Regions from separate parts of the Peribacillus sp. TE19612 genome, predicted to be linked through region 1. Evidence: predicted binding sites of a transcription regulator. Region 1 holds the regulator's gene; the other holds the start of a gene.
The links. The regulator LexA, encoded in region 1, represses DNA repair genes until DNA is damaged. The targets are predictions, from matches to a motif close to CGAACATATGTTCG.
Positions count from the first base shown of each region.

Region 2: the regulator LexA is predicted to act here: its motif matches at 4,625-4,638, upstream of addB (helicase-exonuclease AddAB subunit AddB).

Region 1 is NZ_JBWCCL010000001.1:92,590-105,755, reverse strand. It holds gene ACZ9AO_RS00550 (DoxX family protein) at 1-62, shown strand, start outside; gene ACZ9AO_RS00545 (hypothetical protein) at 840-1,658, shown strand; gene ACZ9AO_RS00540 (NADH-dependent flavin oxidoreductase) at 2,215-3,336, opposite strand; gene trxA (thioredoxin) at 3,421-3,735, opposite strand; gene ACZ9AO_RS00530 (IDEAL domain-containing protein) at 3,786-4,169, opposite strand; gene ACZ9AO_RS00525 (RrF2 family transcriptional regulator) at 4,264-4,683, opposite strand; gene ACZ9AO_RS00520 (YneF family protein) at 5,499-5,714, opposite strand; gene sirA (sporulation inhibitor of replication protein SirA) at 5,799-6,239, opposite strand; gene tkt (transketolase) at 6,537-8,540, opposite strand; gene ACZ9AO_RS00505 (DUF896 domain-containing protein) at 8,771-9,004, opposite strand; gene ACZ9AO_RS00500 (YneB family resolvase-like protein) at 9,070-9,726, opposite strand; gene yneA (cell division suppressor protein YneA) at 9,746-10,057, opposite strand; gene lexA (transcriptional repressor LexA) at 10,213-10,836, shown strand; gene ACZ9AO_RS00485 (esterase/lipase family protein) at 11,403-12,935, opposite strand.
Region 2 is NZ_JBWCCL010000003.1:389,934-395,642, reverse strand. It holds gene addA (helicase-exonuclease AddAB subunit AddA) at 1-1,007, opposite strand, end outside; gene addB (helicase-exonuclease AddAB subunit AddB) at 1,000-4,497, opposite strand; gene lepB (signal peptidase I) at 4,685-5,248, opposite strand; gene ACZ9AO_RS07835 (TVP38/TMEM64 family protein) at 5,282-5,709, opposite strand, start outside.

The sequences.
Region 1 (13,166 bases):
TGGCGATTGGCGTTGCGCTAACCGGAGCTGGACCATACTCCCTTGATTCCTTTCTATTTTAAGGAAGCTTGGGTTTTATAATCCCTATATTATGAAAAACACGGAGTTGGATGAAACCACTCCGTGTTTTTACTTTTCCCCATCGTTCAGAAATTTTTCTATTGGTTATCAAAGCTTATAACTCGAAAAATAGATACTTCGATTATAGTGTTGAGGAAATAGGAACATAGGTTGTTTCATATTTAAATTAGATGGTTTCAATATTGAAATGCAAACTACCTAAGCATCACTCTTGTACAGTAATTTTCACAAAGGAGTTGGAATAATGCCGCTAATTTTTAAAGGACTATCGAATCCTATTCCTTCTGTTTCTCCTCTTCCAGTATGATTTGAATTTCGCACAGGACTAGTGCCTAAATAAAATTTTGGATTGAAAACAAAAGTACCAAATTTGAAATATCATGTCTAAAAACTAAAACCTAAAATCGGGAAAAGTAGACTACAGTAATAGTGAGAATGATCATAACCTCATGTTTTTTTTACCTTCGGAGAGTCCTCATTGAATCAAAAGAACGGCTGTAAGTTAAATATTCCCTCAAAGACAGTTAAAGTGCTCCTATCCAATCTGAGGATAATAAAAATCAACGGTACTTTAATTTGTTCCCATGGCTTTCAGTATTCAAACGATAGATATTTACTCAAGTAAAAAAAGATCATACCTAAACATTATTAACCCCTGATTGATGACATAATCATTTACTCTTTCACAAACATTACTTCGATTTATATTTATAACACTTGAAAATAGAAAATCCATTAATAAAAAGGGGGAGGAATAAATGAGGTTTTTATCCTATGTGGCAGTATTTTTATTTTCTTTTAGTCTTGCTGCAGTGGGTTTTGCCGAAGAAAATGGTACAAACGTTAGCGAAGAAAGACTGACACCAGAAGAGTTGAATTATCTTGTAAATAAAGTCGGCAATACTCAAGAAGAAGCCGAGGATTTACCTGTTGAAGTTTCAAGACGATTAATTGAAGAGCAGGCTAATGTTATTGATTCTGGATTGGAATTTATGTTCATATATGATCCAGAAGTTACTAAACCAGGGCAAATCAGCACTTTTGCATCAATTGCTGCAACAACTTTAAAAATAGGAGGAACTGTATATAAAGTAAAAAGTGATCGTTCAAAAGAAGATAAATTTTATATATACGGTAATTTTCAATGGCTAAAAACACCTTCATTTACTTTAGTGGATAAAATGTCAATTGGTTTCCCTTCAGGTTCAGGACTATATCTGCCAACAAGTGGAGGGAAAGTAAAACAACACCAGCACAGATATTCTCAAGATCTACAAGGAAATGGACGTTGGATTGATTATGCAATCAAGTATTCTCCAAGTAATTGGGAACCAAGTGCTGGTGTGGCTGGTTCATATGATATAAGGGCTTCTACTAGTAAAACCAAGCATAAAGGGTATATCGGACAATACGTATATGTTCCTACATCAAAAAATGGTAAAATAAACATAAAAATATCATATGGTCATAAAAGAATTTTTGGTACGCCTTCTGTGTCAGTTTATCCGGCTGGTTTATCAATTACACCAAATAATACTACAGATTCAAGGTCATATGCATTAACGCTGTCTTATTGATCTGTTGTTAGATTGGGGGGACCATGAGGCAAATTATTATTAATTTCATTTTCATTCTAGTCATATCAGTAATTTTATTTTTTATCTTTAGCTATGATGCATCTTTAGATAGTGATTATATGTTGTCTCTTTTACTTATCATTTCTCTACAAATATCTTTGATATTAGCTATTCTGTTAAAAAGAAAATAACACCATAAAAAAACAGCCTTTAATTAATGGTTGTTTTTATGGTGTTATCTAACGTCCTTCCTAACCTTTTCCACCGTACCGTAAAGAAAGCCCCTTTCCTCACCAAAATTCCCAAGTGTATCTGCGGTCGAGGCTTAAGTGCTAGTCAATAAAAATTCTAAACTTTCCCCTGTTTTATTTCCGAATCAGCTTAGAAATAGAATGCTCAGTTATTCATTCGGACTCAATTTAAAATCACTTATTAGATTCTCATTCATATAAATGACTTTTCCATAAACATAAAAAAAACCGGATAAGAACACTTTTAAATGTGTTTCTTAACCGGGTTATATAAAAACCAAATCAGTACTTTTACGAACTTTTATTTATTCAATCCCCGGAAACCATCCTGGAGAGTGGATGATCGCTTGCCATAATGGGTCTGGAATATCAAGTTGCTGCTGATTTTCTTTGTTTATTTTGGTCACGATTTCAGCTTCCCTGCCTTGTTCCACTTTTTGTACCCATTCAGGATCAATTATGATTTCACGCCCTAATGCTATTAACGGAACCCCCGATTGCAATGCTTTGATCGCATCATCTGCTGTATAGATGGAACCAACCCCAATTAATGGAACTTGATCTCCGATACGTTCTTTAATGATCTCTATCCGAGGTCGGTCAACGTCGGTTCCCCGTCTTGCTTTCGACCAGAAATCCATTAATGAAACATGAAGATAATCCAGATCCTTTGTTACAAGCCCATCAATTAATGCAAGTGTATCATCCATTGTGATTCCTGGTGTTTCCGGTTCTTCCGGTGAAAAACGGTAACCTACGATGAACGGATCCTTGGCATGGTTGGCAACCGCCTTTTTCACTTCATCCACAACCGCTAATGGAAAAGTCAGGCGCTTTTCAAGGGAACCGCCCCACTTGTCTTCACGACGGTTCGAATGCGGCGAAAAGAATTGCTGTAGCAAGTAACCATTCGCACCGTGAATCTCAACACCGTCAAATCCCGCTTCAATGGCACGTCTGGTGGTTTCACCAAAGTCGAGAATGATCGACTCTATTTCCTTTTCAGAAAGTGGACGTGGAACTGTTTTCCCTTCACCTTCCGATGGGATGTTGCTTGCACTGACAACATCACCATTTACCAATTCGGGTGGAACCTCTCGGCCGCCATGAAAAATCTGGAGAATTGCCTTTGCCCCGTTCGCTTTAATCGTTGATGCCAAACGACTTAGACTAGGTATCAATTCATCCTGATCTCCGCCAAATTCCCCGTGAAAACCTTTGCCATTAGCCGTCACGTAAGTACATGCCGTTATAACCATACCGACCCCGCTTGACCGACGTTCATAATAGTTAACTTCCGCGTCGGTTACAGTCCCGTCAGGATTAGAAGAGAAATTTGTCATAGGTGCCATCACCAATCGATTTTTCACTTCTAATTTCTTTCCTAAATTAAACGATTCAAATAATGGTGTATATTTAGAATTCATTTAGTAATCCTCCATTTAGTTACCCACCCTGTTGGTTGGTATAAGTCCTTAATTAACAATTTCATCCGCGTATTATGATTATAATCATGCATATTTTGCGATTAATGCCGAAATGGCTTCTTTTGGCTGGAAGCCAATAGCTTGATCTACCTTTTCTCCATCCTTGAATAGAATAAGAGCTGGAATTCCCATCACTCCATATTCGCTCACCGTATCTGAATTTTCATCCACATTAAGTTTAACGATCTTAACCTGATTACCCATTTCCTCATCGATTTCATTAAGAACTGGGGCAATCATTTTACACGGACCGCACCATGGGGCCCAAAAATCAACCAATACTAAGCCTTCCTTGATTTCACTAGCAAAATTTTCATCTGTAACATGTTCTATTGTCATGATCATTTCCTCCTTGTATTATCCGAAATATTTATGATCTTTACTCACATTTATTTAAAATCAAGTTTTGCGATTCTATTTCCCGGGATTTGAACCTCTAATTTCCGGGCAGTTATTTTCGGGTGGATTTTGATGGATTCCAATTTACCGGATAACTCCATAAACCATGTTTCATCTTTAGAAAGTAAAGCCAAATCAATTAAGGCCAAAAGATGAGCTTCGTTACTGATTTCTAGATCCGGCAGTTTTTCAGTCCATTTACTCGGAATCCAAATCGATTTCCCAACCGCTTTTTCATTGTCACTTTCAACTACATTCACTTTAACGATTTCTCGATTATCGCTTACGGTTTCAATGAAACCATGGATAAGTTCCCCATCTCTTGATTTTCCCTGTACCCAATCCCCATTTTTGAACAGATTGTTTTCAACCATTTCCTTAGCACCCCGTTCATTTAAAATTAAAACTATAGTTATTAACTGTATTAATAAAATATACATTTTGTGCAAAGAAAAAACTAAATCAATATCACGGACATTGTTTAATTTTTTCCAAAAATGTGCTGAGAGTTATATCTTCTAAATATTTTTCGAAATATAATTCAGCTTCATCAAATATTTGATCCATGACTACCTGGGTATTTGAAGATATGACACATTTTTTCTCCGGATCACCTGTACACCACTTTGGTTTCAAGGTTCCATGTGAAACCGCTATATAAATATCCGCCAAACTTACCTCTTCAGGGTTACAGTCTAGAATATAGCCTCCGCCCACACCTTCTTTAGTCTTAACAAATCCCTTTTTTCTTAAGCTGCTCATCATTTTCCGAATCCTAGCCGAGTTTGTACAAACGTTTTCTGCGATGGACTCACTGCTTGCCATATGATCTGGTAGATAAGCTAAATAGACCAAACTATGCACAGCTATTGTAAAATCACTATTCACTTTACGTATCCTCCTCAAGGAGATTACTGTAATTTTAATATTTACAGTTGGAAAAGTCAACTCAAAAACCTCAACAGCTTCCTCCACTATATTTGATCGATTTATTATTGCAGTGAAATCCCCACTTTACGCTTTTATTATTGCCCAAGTTAAAGAGCCTTAAAGACAGACTCGGTGATAATATTTAATCATTAATTATAGATACACTAAATTGACAACAAATCCATTCTTTCTTCATGAATGTTTTTTTATTTACAAACATTCAAATAAAAAACACCCGATTACTCGGATGATTACTTTAATCAATTTTATATTCACTAACTCATTATTGTTTAGTGCTTAAATAAAAAGATTAATAGAAAAGATTTATTATTTTTTACATTTAGATTTCAATTTGAATTTTGATTCCCATTTGTTATCTTTAAATTTACATTTGTGTTCAAATTTAAGTTCACACATAGGAAAACAAAACTTACATTTTTTTACAAAATCATTTATCATTCTAACCACCCTCCTTAATACTGTATATGCATCTTTTGATAGAAAGTGTGGACAAGTATAATTTTTTGGCGTATTTACTTTCCAAATAAAAAAGCCCTCACATAGATTGAGGACTTACCTTACCATTCCAAAACAAAAACCACCTTTTCTGAATCATTCATTCAGAAAAAGTGGCTTAAGAAACAAAAATGAAAGATAAACCAAAATTTTATATAAAATCGGTGGAAGGATTCAGACTAAATCCATTTCGATATTATATAAAATTTTGCATCCAATCTTCCAAGAACATTGATATATCAAGGTTTCATGCTATCTTATTTTGTTTGTTGTTTATTCATGGCGCTCATCATTTGATTAATTTTCTTTTGGGATGGTTTCATACCCATTTGCATCATCATCATTTTCAACATTTGTTCGTTAATTGGCGGATTTTTCTTTAAGTAATCCATCATGTATTTACGAGCGATGAAAAATCCCAGCACTACTCCAGCAATCAATGCCAGTACGCCAACTAGAATGTAAACCCACATACTATTTCCTCCTTCATGTTGTCTAACATCAGTGTACTAGACCAAAGGTTATTATACAATACCCGCTACCGAAAAGTCCCCCATTTAGACAAATTTTCTTTCTTTTATCGGTTTTAACCAACCGTATTTTTCATGTTCAAAATCAATGGCCAGAAAACTCGCTTCATATTTTCGAATACTTTCAAAGAAAGCCGTCTCCGCTTCATAGTCTCCTTCAGCTTCAAGAGTAATGGAATCATTCTGAATGATTAAAACGGCTTTACTTGATCCGTTTGTTTTTTCTAAATAGTATTTTCCATTTTGAGTCCAATAATTCATCTTTTTTTGCAAACGTTGTTCAATAGCAAACTGCAACTGGATAATCGGGACTTTTTTGGTGACATATTCGATTTGTTTTTGCAAAATACTCTTCAGTCTGCCCCTTGCTTGAATATATTCCAAAAACAAATTGAAAAATAGCTTTTCTCTTCCATAATAATGATGGGCAAATTCATCTTCGATTAAATAAATTTGATAGGTTCTCATCAGCCAATGCCTCCTAGCTTTCCTATTTTGGTCACGAAAACATCTAACCACCAGCAACCTGTCCACTATTTTCCACTATTGATGACTTTCCCCTTTAACTGACACATTTAAACGAAATTTATTTATTCTCATTATATATTGACAAACTAAAAAGATATGTTGTTTGCTGGAGAAATTTTCTTCTTTTTTTGTCGAATGGAAGATTTCCTTTAGTATAGAAGCACATTCAATATATATATAGGATTTTTTGATAAAAAAACTGACACCAATCTAGTTGGTGTCAGTTCCGCATTACTGTTATTTAAGCATTTCTTTCACACGGGCAACTACATTTTCTACAGTGAAACCGAATTCCTCCATGATTTTACCGCCTGGTGCAGAAGCTCCAAAATGATTGATGGCCAATATTTCACCCTCATCACCTGCATAACGATCCCAGCCAAACGGTGAAGCCACTTCGATAGCTAGACGTTTTTTCACTGCCGGATTGATTACGCTTTGTTTATATTCTTTTGATTGAGTTTCAAATCGGTCCCATGATGGCATGCTGATTACCGCAACATCAATTCCTTCGTTCGCTAAAGCATTCTGTGCTTCCACAGCCAAGTTCACTTCGGAACCAGTCGCAAGAAGTAATGCATCGGCTACTTCTTTCTTAGAAGCAGAGATGATGTAAGCACCTTTTGAAACACCTTCATACGCAGTTTCGGAAGTGCCCTTTATTGTTGGCAATCCTTGACGAGTCAGTACAAGAGCAGTTGGTTTATTTGTAGACTCCATAGCCACTTTCCAGGCTGCTGCCGTTTCATTGCCATCAGCTGGACGGATTACTCCAAGGTTAGGCATTGCGCGCAATGATGCCAATTGTTCGATTGGCTCATGAGTCGGTCCGTCTTCCCCTACAGCAATGCTGTCATGGGTGAACACATAGTTAACAGGCAGTCCCATCAGTGCTGCCATTCTTATGGCAGGACGAAGATAATCAGAGAATACGAAGAATGTTCCTCCATATACTTTTAAGCCGCCATGAAGTGCCATTCCATTTAAAGCCGCACCCATAGCGAATTCACGTACACCGAACCATATATTACGGCCACTGTAATTACCTGGTAATAGATCTGTCTCACCTTTGATGGCAGTATTATTAGACCCGGCTAAATCTGCAGAACCCCCAATGAAGCTAGGGACCTTTTTGGCGATTGCATTCAGTACTTCCCCACTTGAAGCACGGGAAGCTAATGTCTTACCTTCTTCATAGACTGGAATTTCCTGATCCCATTCAGCAGGCAGTTCACCTTTGATGGCAAGCTCCAATTGCTGTGCTAACTCAGGATGTGCTTCTTTGTAATTTTTAAACAATTCATTCCAAGCTTCTTCTTTTTGAGCTCCTGCATCAACAACAGCTTCATTGAAGTGTGAATACACTTCTTCAGGTACATGGAAGTCCTCTTCGAATGTCCATTTATATGCTTCTTTTGTCAATTTCAGCTCATCTGCACCAAGCGGAGCGCCGTGAACGGCAGATTTACCTGAACGATTTGGTGAACCGTAACCGATAACCGTTTTCACTTCGATTAATGTTGGGCGTGCTTCGTCGGTTTTTGCTTCTTCAATCGCTTTAGCAATTTCCTGAAGATCATTGCCATCCTCAACGCGGATATATTGCCATCCATAAGATTTGAACCGGTCTGCTACGCTTTCACTAAATGATTGACTTAAGTCGCCGTCAAGGGAAATATCATTAGAATCATATAAAACAACAAGTCTTCCGAGTTGTAGATGTCCAGCTAATGAAGCGGCTTCTGCAGAAACACCTTCCATTAAATCTCCATCTCCACAAATGCTATATGTATAATGATCGACCACATTATAAGAATCGCGGTTATAGCTTTCTGCCAAGTGACGTTCAGCCATTGCCATTCCGACTGCCATTGCGATACCTTGTCCAAGCGGCCCGGTAGTTGCATCTACACCAGCCGTATGTCCGAATTCAGGATGTCCTGGAGTTTTACTGCCCCATTGACGGAAGCTTTTCAAATCATCGATAGATAAGCCATAGCCCGATAAATGAAGAAGGCTGTATAACAGCATAGAACCATGTCCAGCTGAAAGAACAAAGCGATCTCTATTAAACCAATCTGGATTTTTCGGGTTATGGTTCATATATTCGGTCCATAGTTTATACGCCATTGGCGCTGCCCCCATTGGCATACCTGGATGGCCGGAATTAGCCTTTTCAATTGCATCAATTGATAATGTACGAATCGTATTGATAGAAAGTGCATCTAATTTATCTAACATATTGTAAAAACATCCCTTCCTGTAATGTACCTCTTTATATTATAGTGACAAGCATAATATCACAACTAAAATCACTATTTACTGCCTCAATATTAAAATTTTCTAGAAATAAGAGAAGCCCCTATTTAGATTAAACTAAATAGGAGAATACATACATGAATGCACTCTCTTTTTACTCCAAAATGCCAAAGAATACTCAAATGGAATGTTCCATCAGAGGAATCCAAGCATTAATGTAAATTTCGTTTTTCTTTTATATTTTTTATCTTTTGAGGAGTGACGTCATTACCCTCTGGATCCACGACTTTCACATGCTCCAACGTGTCGGACATGGATTTTCTGAATGTTTCCAAATACTCACTTCTCAATTGGGTTTGCTCTTTCGCTTCAACTTCCGTCAAGCCTTCAGCCTTTGCCTTTTTAGAAAGTACATTTATACGGGCTATTTTTTCTTTTGATAACATAATTCCGCTCCTTCATAATCTGTGGATATTGTCATGGTATTAAAAAAAAAGCGAAATTACAAGTTCTATGATTTACTTTCCTTTGTATTCATTTGATGTTCGAGAAAACGCCTGTTCACAGTAGCCTTAGATACATTGTATCCAAAGCCCCTTAATGTGGCTGCGATTTCTGAGAATGTCAACCCATTGGCACGCAGTTTAATAATTTCTTCAATAGGAATCTCCATACGGTCCCTTCCAGTGGAATTCCTTTGGTTGTGAAGATTTTTTTGAGGACGGTACCCTTTTTCAACGGCTCTCATCATTCCGCGCTTTATTTTAAGATTATGTAGTTTCCTTTGATATTCTTCTACAATGCCCACTATCTGGATTACCATGGCATCCGAATCCGATAACTCCAGCTCCCCATCGTGTGAGAGCGTATAAATTTTCACATCTTCTTTAAGGATGACATGGAAAAGGGCTATTTTGGCATTCCCTCTTCCCAGTCTTGTTTCGTCCTGGATTAATAGGACTTCAGCTTCTTTGGTTTTAAATAGTTCGAGCATGTCAAAAATGCCATCCCGATTCAACTCATAACCACTTGCCTGTTCTTTTATAATGGAGACAACTTCCACATCCATCTTTTCAGCCAATTTGACTAATTCATCTTCCTGCCTTGCCAATGATGTTTCCTGTGACTCTTTTTCGGTGCTGACCCTACAATAGATTACCGCCTTCATAATACCCTACCTTTACTACTTACTGCTCACTGGCCAAATTCTGGACAAGTTCTTCCCCTTTAACCGGTATGACAATGACTTGTCCAGGTTTTATCGAATCCGCACTGACTCCATTATTCTCTTCTATCCAACCAATGAATTCTTTTTTTGTCAAATTTGTTTCTTCATATTCTTCGGCAATTCCCCATAGGGTGTCACCTTCGCTTACTTCTATAGAAAGGAAATCCTTTTTTTGATCATTGTTCAATGTACAAGAGAATAAAATTGAAAAGATGAATACTGATCCCGCTAATAGAATCGTATAAATATAATTTTTGTATAATTTTTTCATAATAATCCCTCCAAAGCGAATGTTCGTTCGTATGTTATGATCAAATTATAATACGAACGTTTGTTTCAGTCAACAACAAAATTCGAACTTATGTTTGTATAGAGATGGGGGCCATGCTATAATGTAGCAAAGAACATTGGGGAAGAGGTGCACAAATGACAAAACTATCAAAACGGCAGCAAGATATTCTTGATTTCATTAAAGAAGAGGTCCGCCAAAAAGGGTATCCGCCTTCCGTACGGGAGATTGGCGAAGCAGTGGGACTTGCATCAAGTTCAACAGTACACGGACATTTATCCCGCCTGGAAAGTAAAGGCCTTATTAGACGTGACCCAACCAAGCCAAGGGCCATTGAAATAATGAATTTGGAGGAAGCGAACAATATTCCCAAAGCCAATGTCGTGAACGTGCCGTTACTTGGAAAAGTAACAGCGGGCATGCCGATAACGGCTATTGAGAACATTGAAGAATACTTTCCGCTTCCCGAAAGCATGGTTCCACATGATGACCATGTATTCATGTTGGAAATCATGGGTGAAAGTATGATTGAAGCAGGAATTCATGATGGAGATTATGTCATCGTGAAACAACAAAGCAGTGCCAATAATGGAGATATCGTCGTGGCGATGACGGAAGATGATGAAGCCACTGTAAAACGATTCTTTAAGGAACCGGATTACATAAGGCTTCAGCCTGAGAACTCAAATATGGAACCAATTATTTTACGAGATGTTTCGATACTTGGAAAAGTAATAGGCTTATATAGACAAATACACTAAAAGCGCTTCCCGCGCTTTTTTTGTTTGTTTAATTTATGTCCGGTATTCTCTCAATATGCATTTGGAAGAGTAGATATTGAAATATTTTTTAATAGAATCTAGTTTCAGGGGAAATTAAACATCCTTTATAACGGATGAAAGTTATACCATCGCCTTTCTGGTAATATGTACTCTTTGGAAGAAAGCTCATTGAAATAAAAAAAGAGGGTTTAAAATCCCCCCTTTACAATTAATTTCACTCTTAACCTTTGGTTCACTTAAATAAGGTTAGATCGACCAAGTCATTCCACCAATATGTCCTGTTTAATTTTCTGGGCATAAGGAGCAATTTGCTTAATGAATGTTTCCTTGCTCATTAGATCTCTCATTACCAAGCATAAATCTTTATTTCCAGGGAACTCACTCCTAAATATATCCACCTAACACCCGTTGAATTAATACTTTTATAAGGGATTACGGCTGTTTCCATTGGCGGAATTACCATCTCCCTAGTTACCCGTACCATTTCGCACCTACCTCATATTTCATCCAAAAAAATACCTCCTCAACTAAGAGAAGGCATTTCGCTATTTCTCAATATAGACCGAACGAATCAGAGTCCGGGTTCTTTCAGTACCATCCACATTTTTTTCCTTAACATCTATTGTTACATTATAAACACCTGACTTAGGTACTTCTGGAAGGGTGCCAGTAAAATTTTCAGTATCCATTGCCTTAATTGAGTTTTTCCCACTAATTTCTTTACCGGTTTCATCTAGCAGATGAACCAAAAATGTTGTGCTGATTGGCCTTTTTTTATCATTCATTGGATTCTTTATTAAAAATTTTGCATCTTTTTGCTTAACTTTACCGGCCATACTTAATGTAATGGGGTTCTTTTCGTTAAATTGTGCTGTGAACAGGTAGGCGTCTTTTGGCGATTTAGTCTTCATTCGTACCTTCCAGTCACCAATTTCAAGGTTATTTCTATAGAATGATTGGATGGTTGCACCATTAAAAAAAGAAGTTTCATTTTTGGCTGAATGAACCTCTAAGGAAGGTGAATACTTTTTATTGGATGGAGAAATCAATTCAACCTCGACATCATTTGAGGCTGTATATATGCTTATATTACCTGGGGCCGCTTCATTTACATGGAAGCTTTGTTCGACCCAGACATTTTGTTTCAGGACATCACCCAGAACGGTTTGAGCGAGTGCGGTTGTAATGACATCATCTTCAACTCGTTCCTTATAATTGACATGATATGCAGGAATCCCAGCGGTGGATGTGCTTCTTAAATAGGGTTCAATTCTTGAAAATACAGCTGAGCCAACTCGAATATTGTCGTGATCAAAGTTGGGATCCGTAAATAAATGTGTTGCATAGGGTATTTTTGTACTCCATACATTCACCAGTCCATCATTTTCCCCATATGATGATAAATATTGTCCCCCCATTGATAAGGCTGATAGTACCGGGCCTCTGTTCATACCTGCCACAGTGAAATACAAGTTTTTACGAGAGTTAACATGGTTATCCGTGATAGAACGAAATTCAGCCATTTTACCAACTTGTAAAGAATAAGTTCCCTCATCTTTTTGACCTAATAAGGAACCAAGCCAGCCCGCATACCAGCTATAAGCCAAATCAGCTAGGTGAGAACCATGATGAGGGGAAGCTAAAGTGATCACCCTTCCAACATATTGGTGTGCTCCATAGTGGACTAGAGCCGCTTGGGTGTCTGGGCCCCCTTTGCTGTGAGCTATAATATTTACTTTTTCGCCCCCGAAATGGTTACTGATTTCTGAAAGCATTTGAGCTAAAAGCCTTCCATTGGCATATTGGCTCACTGATCCATTTCCAGCTGAATCATGAAGCTGAACAAAAACCGTTTGGTAGCCTGCTTCATACGCTTTGGTATACATATCATTGACGCCATGATATTCCGTTTCACCATACCAGCTGGTTGAACTGCCGTTTTTCCCTTGTACAAACACGATCGGTGGTTTGTTTGTATCAAGATTGGGAGGAATACTTCCAAGAAACCAATCCCCTGGACTGAAAGTTTCGGAGGGCGGTTTCAATTTTCCTGCTGAGGAAATGTCTGGCTTTGCCATAATTAATATGGTTAGAATGAGGACAAGAAAAACGATATAATTGATTACATTCCTTTTCAAGGGTTATCTCCTCCAATATCATCTGGAATTTTTTTGAACTCATCCAATTATCAATGCCCTCCTTCTTTAGCCTTCATTAATATATAATTGTACTTTTGCATACCATTACCTGCTATCTTCATAAAGATGGGAGAAAAAAACTAGAAGAAGTTTTATTGATAATGGAGAAAA
Region 2 (5,709 bases), on a different contig from region 1:
CTTTCCGGTTTCCGGGAAAATAACTCTTCCTGTAACGATTTGATGATCTTCTTGGCCTTATCCCGGTACTTGGTAGCCTCATCAGCAACTTCCTTGATAAAATCTGCACCGGTAAGGCGTTTTGCCGTCCCGAATTTCACGTTTTGGATTTCCTCATAAAGTGCATTCCAGGATTGGTCCTTCACTTCCGAAAGTTTAACAACCAGTGCAAGATCGGCTATATAGTTCTCAGCCCTTGGAGCCGGCCCCCCAGGGGTTTTTGTCAACGCAAGCGAGCGTTCCAATAAATCCCTGGCCGTTTCCAATTGTAAACCAATATCGAACTTCAATGAATCGATAAACGAAAGATCATCAATCCCATCATCATCTGCCAGCTCATACATGCTGGCGGCACCATCGAGCCATCGGTCCGGGTTTGGATTCGATTGCGAAAAATCATGCAGCGACCGAACGATATTCTGAAGTGCATCATCATTTCGATCGCTTGTGAAAGCATCGACCAAATTAAAGAACTCTTCGTTATCACTTTGGCCATACTGCTCCTCGAAAAGCTCTTCCATCACTTCATCACGGAGCAGCTGAATCTCCGTTGAATCTGCAATCCGGAAGCCAGGGTCGATATCCGTAAGATAATAATACTTCCTGATCACCTCTAGACAAAACGAATGGAGTGTGGAAATCGAAGCACGATTAATCAAGCTCAACTGCTTACGTAAATGCTGTGAATGCGGATTATCATTGATCGCTTTTTCTAATGCCTCACTTACCCGATGGCGCATTTCGGCAGCCGAGGCATTGGTGAATGTAACCACGAGCAGTTCATCAACATCGATTGGATCTTCTTCTGAAATGACTTTTTGAATGATCCGATTGACCAGTACCGCTGTTTTCCCTGAACCCGCAGCGGCCGCAACCAGGATGTCCTGATCTTTAGCCCATATTGCCTTCCATTGATCTTCCGTCCAAGTCACGTCTCCTGGCAGAGCAGGAATTTTCGTTTTACTCATCGCTCTCCCCCTCTCCCCTTAATAGCTCAAGAACGTCATTTTGTTTCTTCTGTGCCAAATTCCTGAATTGGTTCTCCTCCAGTGACTGGTCGAATTGGCATACAGATTTAAAGGAACAGAAGGTACACGGCGTTTTTTCCTTTAATTTGTATGGAGTAATATCCACATCACCATCGACCATTCGATCACCAGCTTCCTGATAAATACGGCGCACATGATGATTCAGAAGCGAAAACTCTTCCCTGCTGGCAACTTTGGAAGCCGCCAGGAGCGATCCGTCCTTTTTAAATCCAGCTGGAATGATATCCGACTTACCCGAATTTTCAATATCAAGCGAGGTATCCATCAACTGAATGACATTTGAATGGTCCAGTACAAGTCCATTCATTTTAAAGCTTTTATAAATTTCTTCTTCAATTTTATCCAAACTGAGCATACCCTTTGATTTGACAACGGGATTATGCACATGAAAATACAAAACTCCGGCTGGAATCGCTTCTTTTCCAATCAGCGACTTGGAATGGGTGACGACGATATCTAGGTATGTCAACATTTGCAGCGCGAGTCCATAATATACTTCACTCATGTTCAGTTCCTTTTCACTCGACTTATAATCGAGCACACGCAAATAGACACCCTCATCTTCTTCCGCTTTATCCACTCGGTCGATCCGCCCGATCAATTCCATCTTCGTACCGTTTTTCAATGTGAAAGAAAGTGGCGGCAGCTCGCCATTTTTTCCGAATCCAAGTTCTAATCCGATCGGAGCAAAACCGCTCGCCTTTGCATGTTCACTTAATACGATCGAGGCACGTCCAATCACGTTTTCGAGTTTCCTGCGTAAATAGTGATGGCGGTTCGTACTTAACAAAATCTGATTTTGGAGTTTAGGAGCAAGTCTCTCCACAGCAATTCTGGCCAGCTCCAAGCATTGTTCCGGGGTCAATGTAGACCAAGGAATATCATGTTCCTTCAAGTAATCGGAAATCATTTTCAACGCTCCATGGAACATCTCGCCTATATCCGGGGCATCCAAACGGAAAATCTGCCTTTCCCTCAATTTCAAGCCATGAGCCGCATAATGGGAAAACGGGCAGCTATTGAACATTTCCATCCTGGATACACTCGTAAGAATGCTCTCACCGTATAATTGCTTACTTGTTTCCTCAGTTAATTTCTTTGTCCTATTTTGATAAAAAAGGCTCGATAAAACCTTAGTTGCTGAAGGACCGGCCATTTCATCATCAATAATGGCATTATATACATCCCACCATAGTGAATGGATTGGATAGTTCCTTTTCTTCAGCTGCAATTGGGCAGCCAGGTACGAAAGGGCCACATCATGATTCGCTGCATATTTCACCTGTTCCTCTGCAGACAGATCGGACGGATCGTTCATATAATACACATCGGAAACGTTAGGCAATACGTCCCTTACCCGTTTCAAATAGGATGAAGGTAAAAGCGCCTTCCCTTCCTCATCGGCAAGCGGATATGATAAATAAAGGGCCTCGGCAGGCGTAGTGAATGCTTTGTACGCTGTGAACTCCTCATCCAGCAGGCGCACTTTCGAACTTGGGGCAACATCAAGTCCACCAGCCAGCAGCACATCACGATCACTATCTGAAAATATCCCGTCAGATACAGCTTTTCCCGGCAGAACCCCTTCGTTCAAACCGATAACAAAAGCTGTCTTCACATCATCCAGGCGGGATAAATCTAGATTAGCGACTAATACTTGGTCAATTGCCGGCGGTACCAAAGAAAATTCAAGAGACTCCAGACCAGCTTCAATGATTACCGCAAACTGTTTCATGGAAAGCTCTTCCCCGCTCAGTAGTTCAACGAATTGGTCCAATAGGTCGACAACCGCATTCCATGTTTGCTCATGCTCTCTTGCCGATACCAAATCACCTGCTTCTTCTGCCTCCAGTTTCAGCTTTTCCAATTTTTCCGGTATATGCAATTCTTCAAGATATAGATAAAGGGCTTCACACAATTCCCTGCCATTAGCAGCCTTTTTAGCCCGTTTTGATAGCTTCAAGATGGGCTCGGTAAATAATTGCTTCATTTCATTCAACTCTTGCTCAAGCATCATTTCCTTATCCGTTTGGTTCCGGTCCTCGAGTTCCAGACCGCGGAATCGCCGGTAGGTCCAACGATCTTTGGACGTCCACCCGCTTCCTTTAATGCCGCGTGCCAGCACATAGTTTTCCAGCTTATCTACCTGTTCACGCATCCGATCGTGGTTTTTTTGCAGCGGAAATAGAAGCTCCGTCTTGATTGCACGAAATACCGGTTCATAACGCCAATAGCCATTGATGATCTCCAAAGTCGAACGAATCAGTTCAATCAGAGGATGATTCAGCATCGTCCGTTTGGAATCGACGAACAAGGGAATTTGATAATCCCGAAAAACGGTTTGTAAAATATCTGCGTATGCTTCCCCGTTACGGACTAAAATCGCAATATCACGGAAACGGTGCTGTTTCTGTCTGACCAGCGACAAGATATCCCGGGCAACTCCTTCAATTTCAGCTCTGCGGTTAACTGCCTGGGCGATCGTTACATCAGGTGACTGCTCAAACGTTCTTGCAGGACGAATGGAAAAATAAGTTTCCAGATGATTCAGCCCCGGACTCTTTCCAAACCTTTTCGATCTTTTTAAGATTCGATCTTCTGAAATCGGTATGCCATTCCTCAATCCAGCCTGATATAGGTGATGATAAAGGTTTCCCGTTTGCCTGAACAATTGCAAATCATCCGGAGCATATTGCCTGTAGGGCTGATCTAACGTCAGCGAGATCGTTACACTCCTGCACAGCTTCATCATTTCTTCAACAATCAATAATTCCTGTGGAGTCAAGCTATAAAAACCATCGATATATATATCCGCATTCCTTATATATGAAGACTCTGACATTTTTTCGATCAGCAAAGTGAAATAATCTTCGGAGTCTAAATATTTATTGACCATTTCATCCTCAAAAGCCTGATAGACCAATTCAAGATCATGCAGTTTATCCTGAATGCCGCTGCCGGCCTGTGAGGTTTCAGCCAAATAGTTTTGAATGTCATCAGGTTGGATGCAATACTGCTTGAACTCAGCCAGCATTAGCTCCATCTGTGCAATGAACCCCTGCTTATCAGCAGATCGACTGAACATCTTTAACTCTTCCTTTTTATCATCCATGATCTTCCGTATCAGCATATTAACGCCAACACTGTCCAGATGCAGCCGGCTCATTCCCCCGGTTTCCTGAAGAACGCGCCAAGCAAGCCTGCTAAAACTGAAAACCTGTGTCCGGATCATTCCGGCAAGGCCTGGTGTTTTAATTAATTTATATTCAGATAGAAACGTCATCTGATCAGGAACGAGGTAGATAATTGGATTTCCTTCGGGATCTTCTGCCAATTTAGAGCGGATTTCGTCCAATATATTCGAAGTTTTCCCTGTACCCGATCTTCCCAGTAAAAAACGGAGTGACATCTCTTTTCCCCCTTACAACATAATATCTAGATCCATCATACCAGAAATACTTTCGTCTTTATGACTAGGTTTCTGTTTCCCATTAGATTTACCTTCTATTATTTTACCGTTTCCCTAAAAAAAACACCAACCGTACGTTCGCGTTTTCCCCAAAAGAAAAAGCCCGCATCATACTCGGGCTTCACAATCACTCACCTGTAAACTTAAAATTGAAATCATTGACCGGCCAATATCGAACATCCACTTTACCGACAACATTTTCTACCGGTATATAACCAAAGTGACGGCTGTCAGCACTTTCAAGACGATTATCGCCCATGACAAAAAGCTTGCCCTCCGGAACTTTGGTCACATCCGTCAATTCTTTTAATGTAAAATCACCTGTAAAATCCTGTCCTGGGAAACCTTCCTTGAATTTCTCAAGATAAGGCTCATCCACTTTCTCACCATTTACGTATAGCCAATCATCTTTATAACGAATACGGTCACCTGCAACCCCTATAACCCGCTTAACATAATCTTCTTGTGAATTCGCATGAAAAACAATAATGTCAAAACGGTTGATATCATGAATCTGGTAATTGATTTTATTCACGACAAGTTTATTTCCATCTTCAAGGGTCGGCTGCATCGACTTTCCTTCAACATCATAGCTTGAAAAGAGAAATGTACGGATTAAGATGTAAATAACAAAAGCTATCATCGCTGGTTTTATCCAATCGGATAAAGAATTCTTGTTTGTTTTTTCCATCTAGTTCAACCCCTACTGCATTTATATATTAATTTATTGCCCTTCTTCTCTCTTCATGCTTTTATTTAACCGGACTTCCAGTCTTTTCCCCACATACCATAGGATAAAGATGACGATTCCGATAATGATCGTTCGCACAGGTTTATGAATCAATGATACTAAATCGTAACCTACGAAACTGATCGTAAAAATCATCACCGCCTTCCCTCCAACTACTGCAAGTCCATATTGCAGGGTACTGACTTTTGATAGCCCTGCCACGATATTAACGATAGCCGAAGGTGTAAAAGGGAAGCAGAGCAATATGAACAAAGGACCGAATCCATGGCTCTCAACCCAAACCATCAACCTCTGCACCTGTTTATGCTTTTGCAAAAATCGGAAAAACCTCATTTGACCATATCTTCTAATAATCCAAAAGATCAAAAAGGACCCCGCCACCGCACCAATCCAAGAAAATA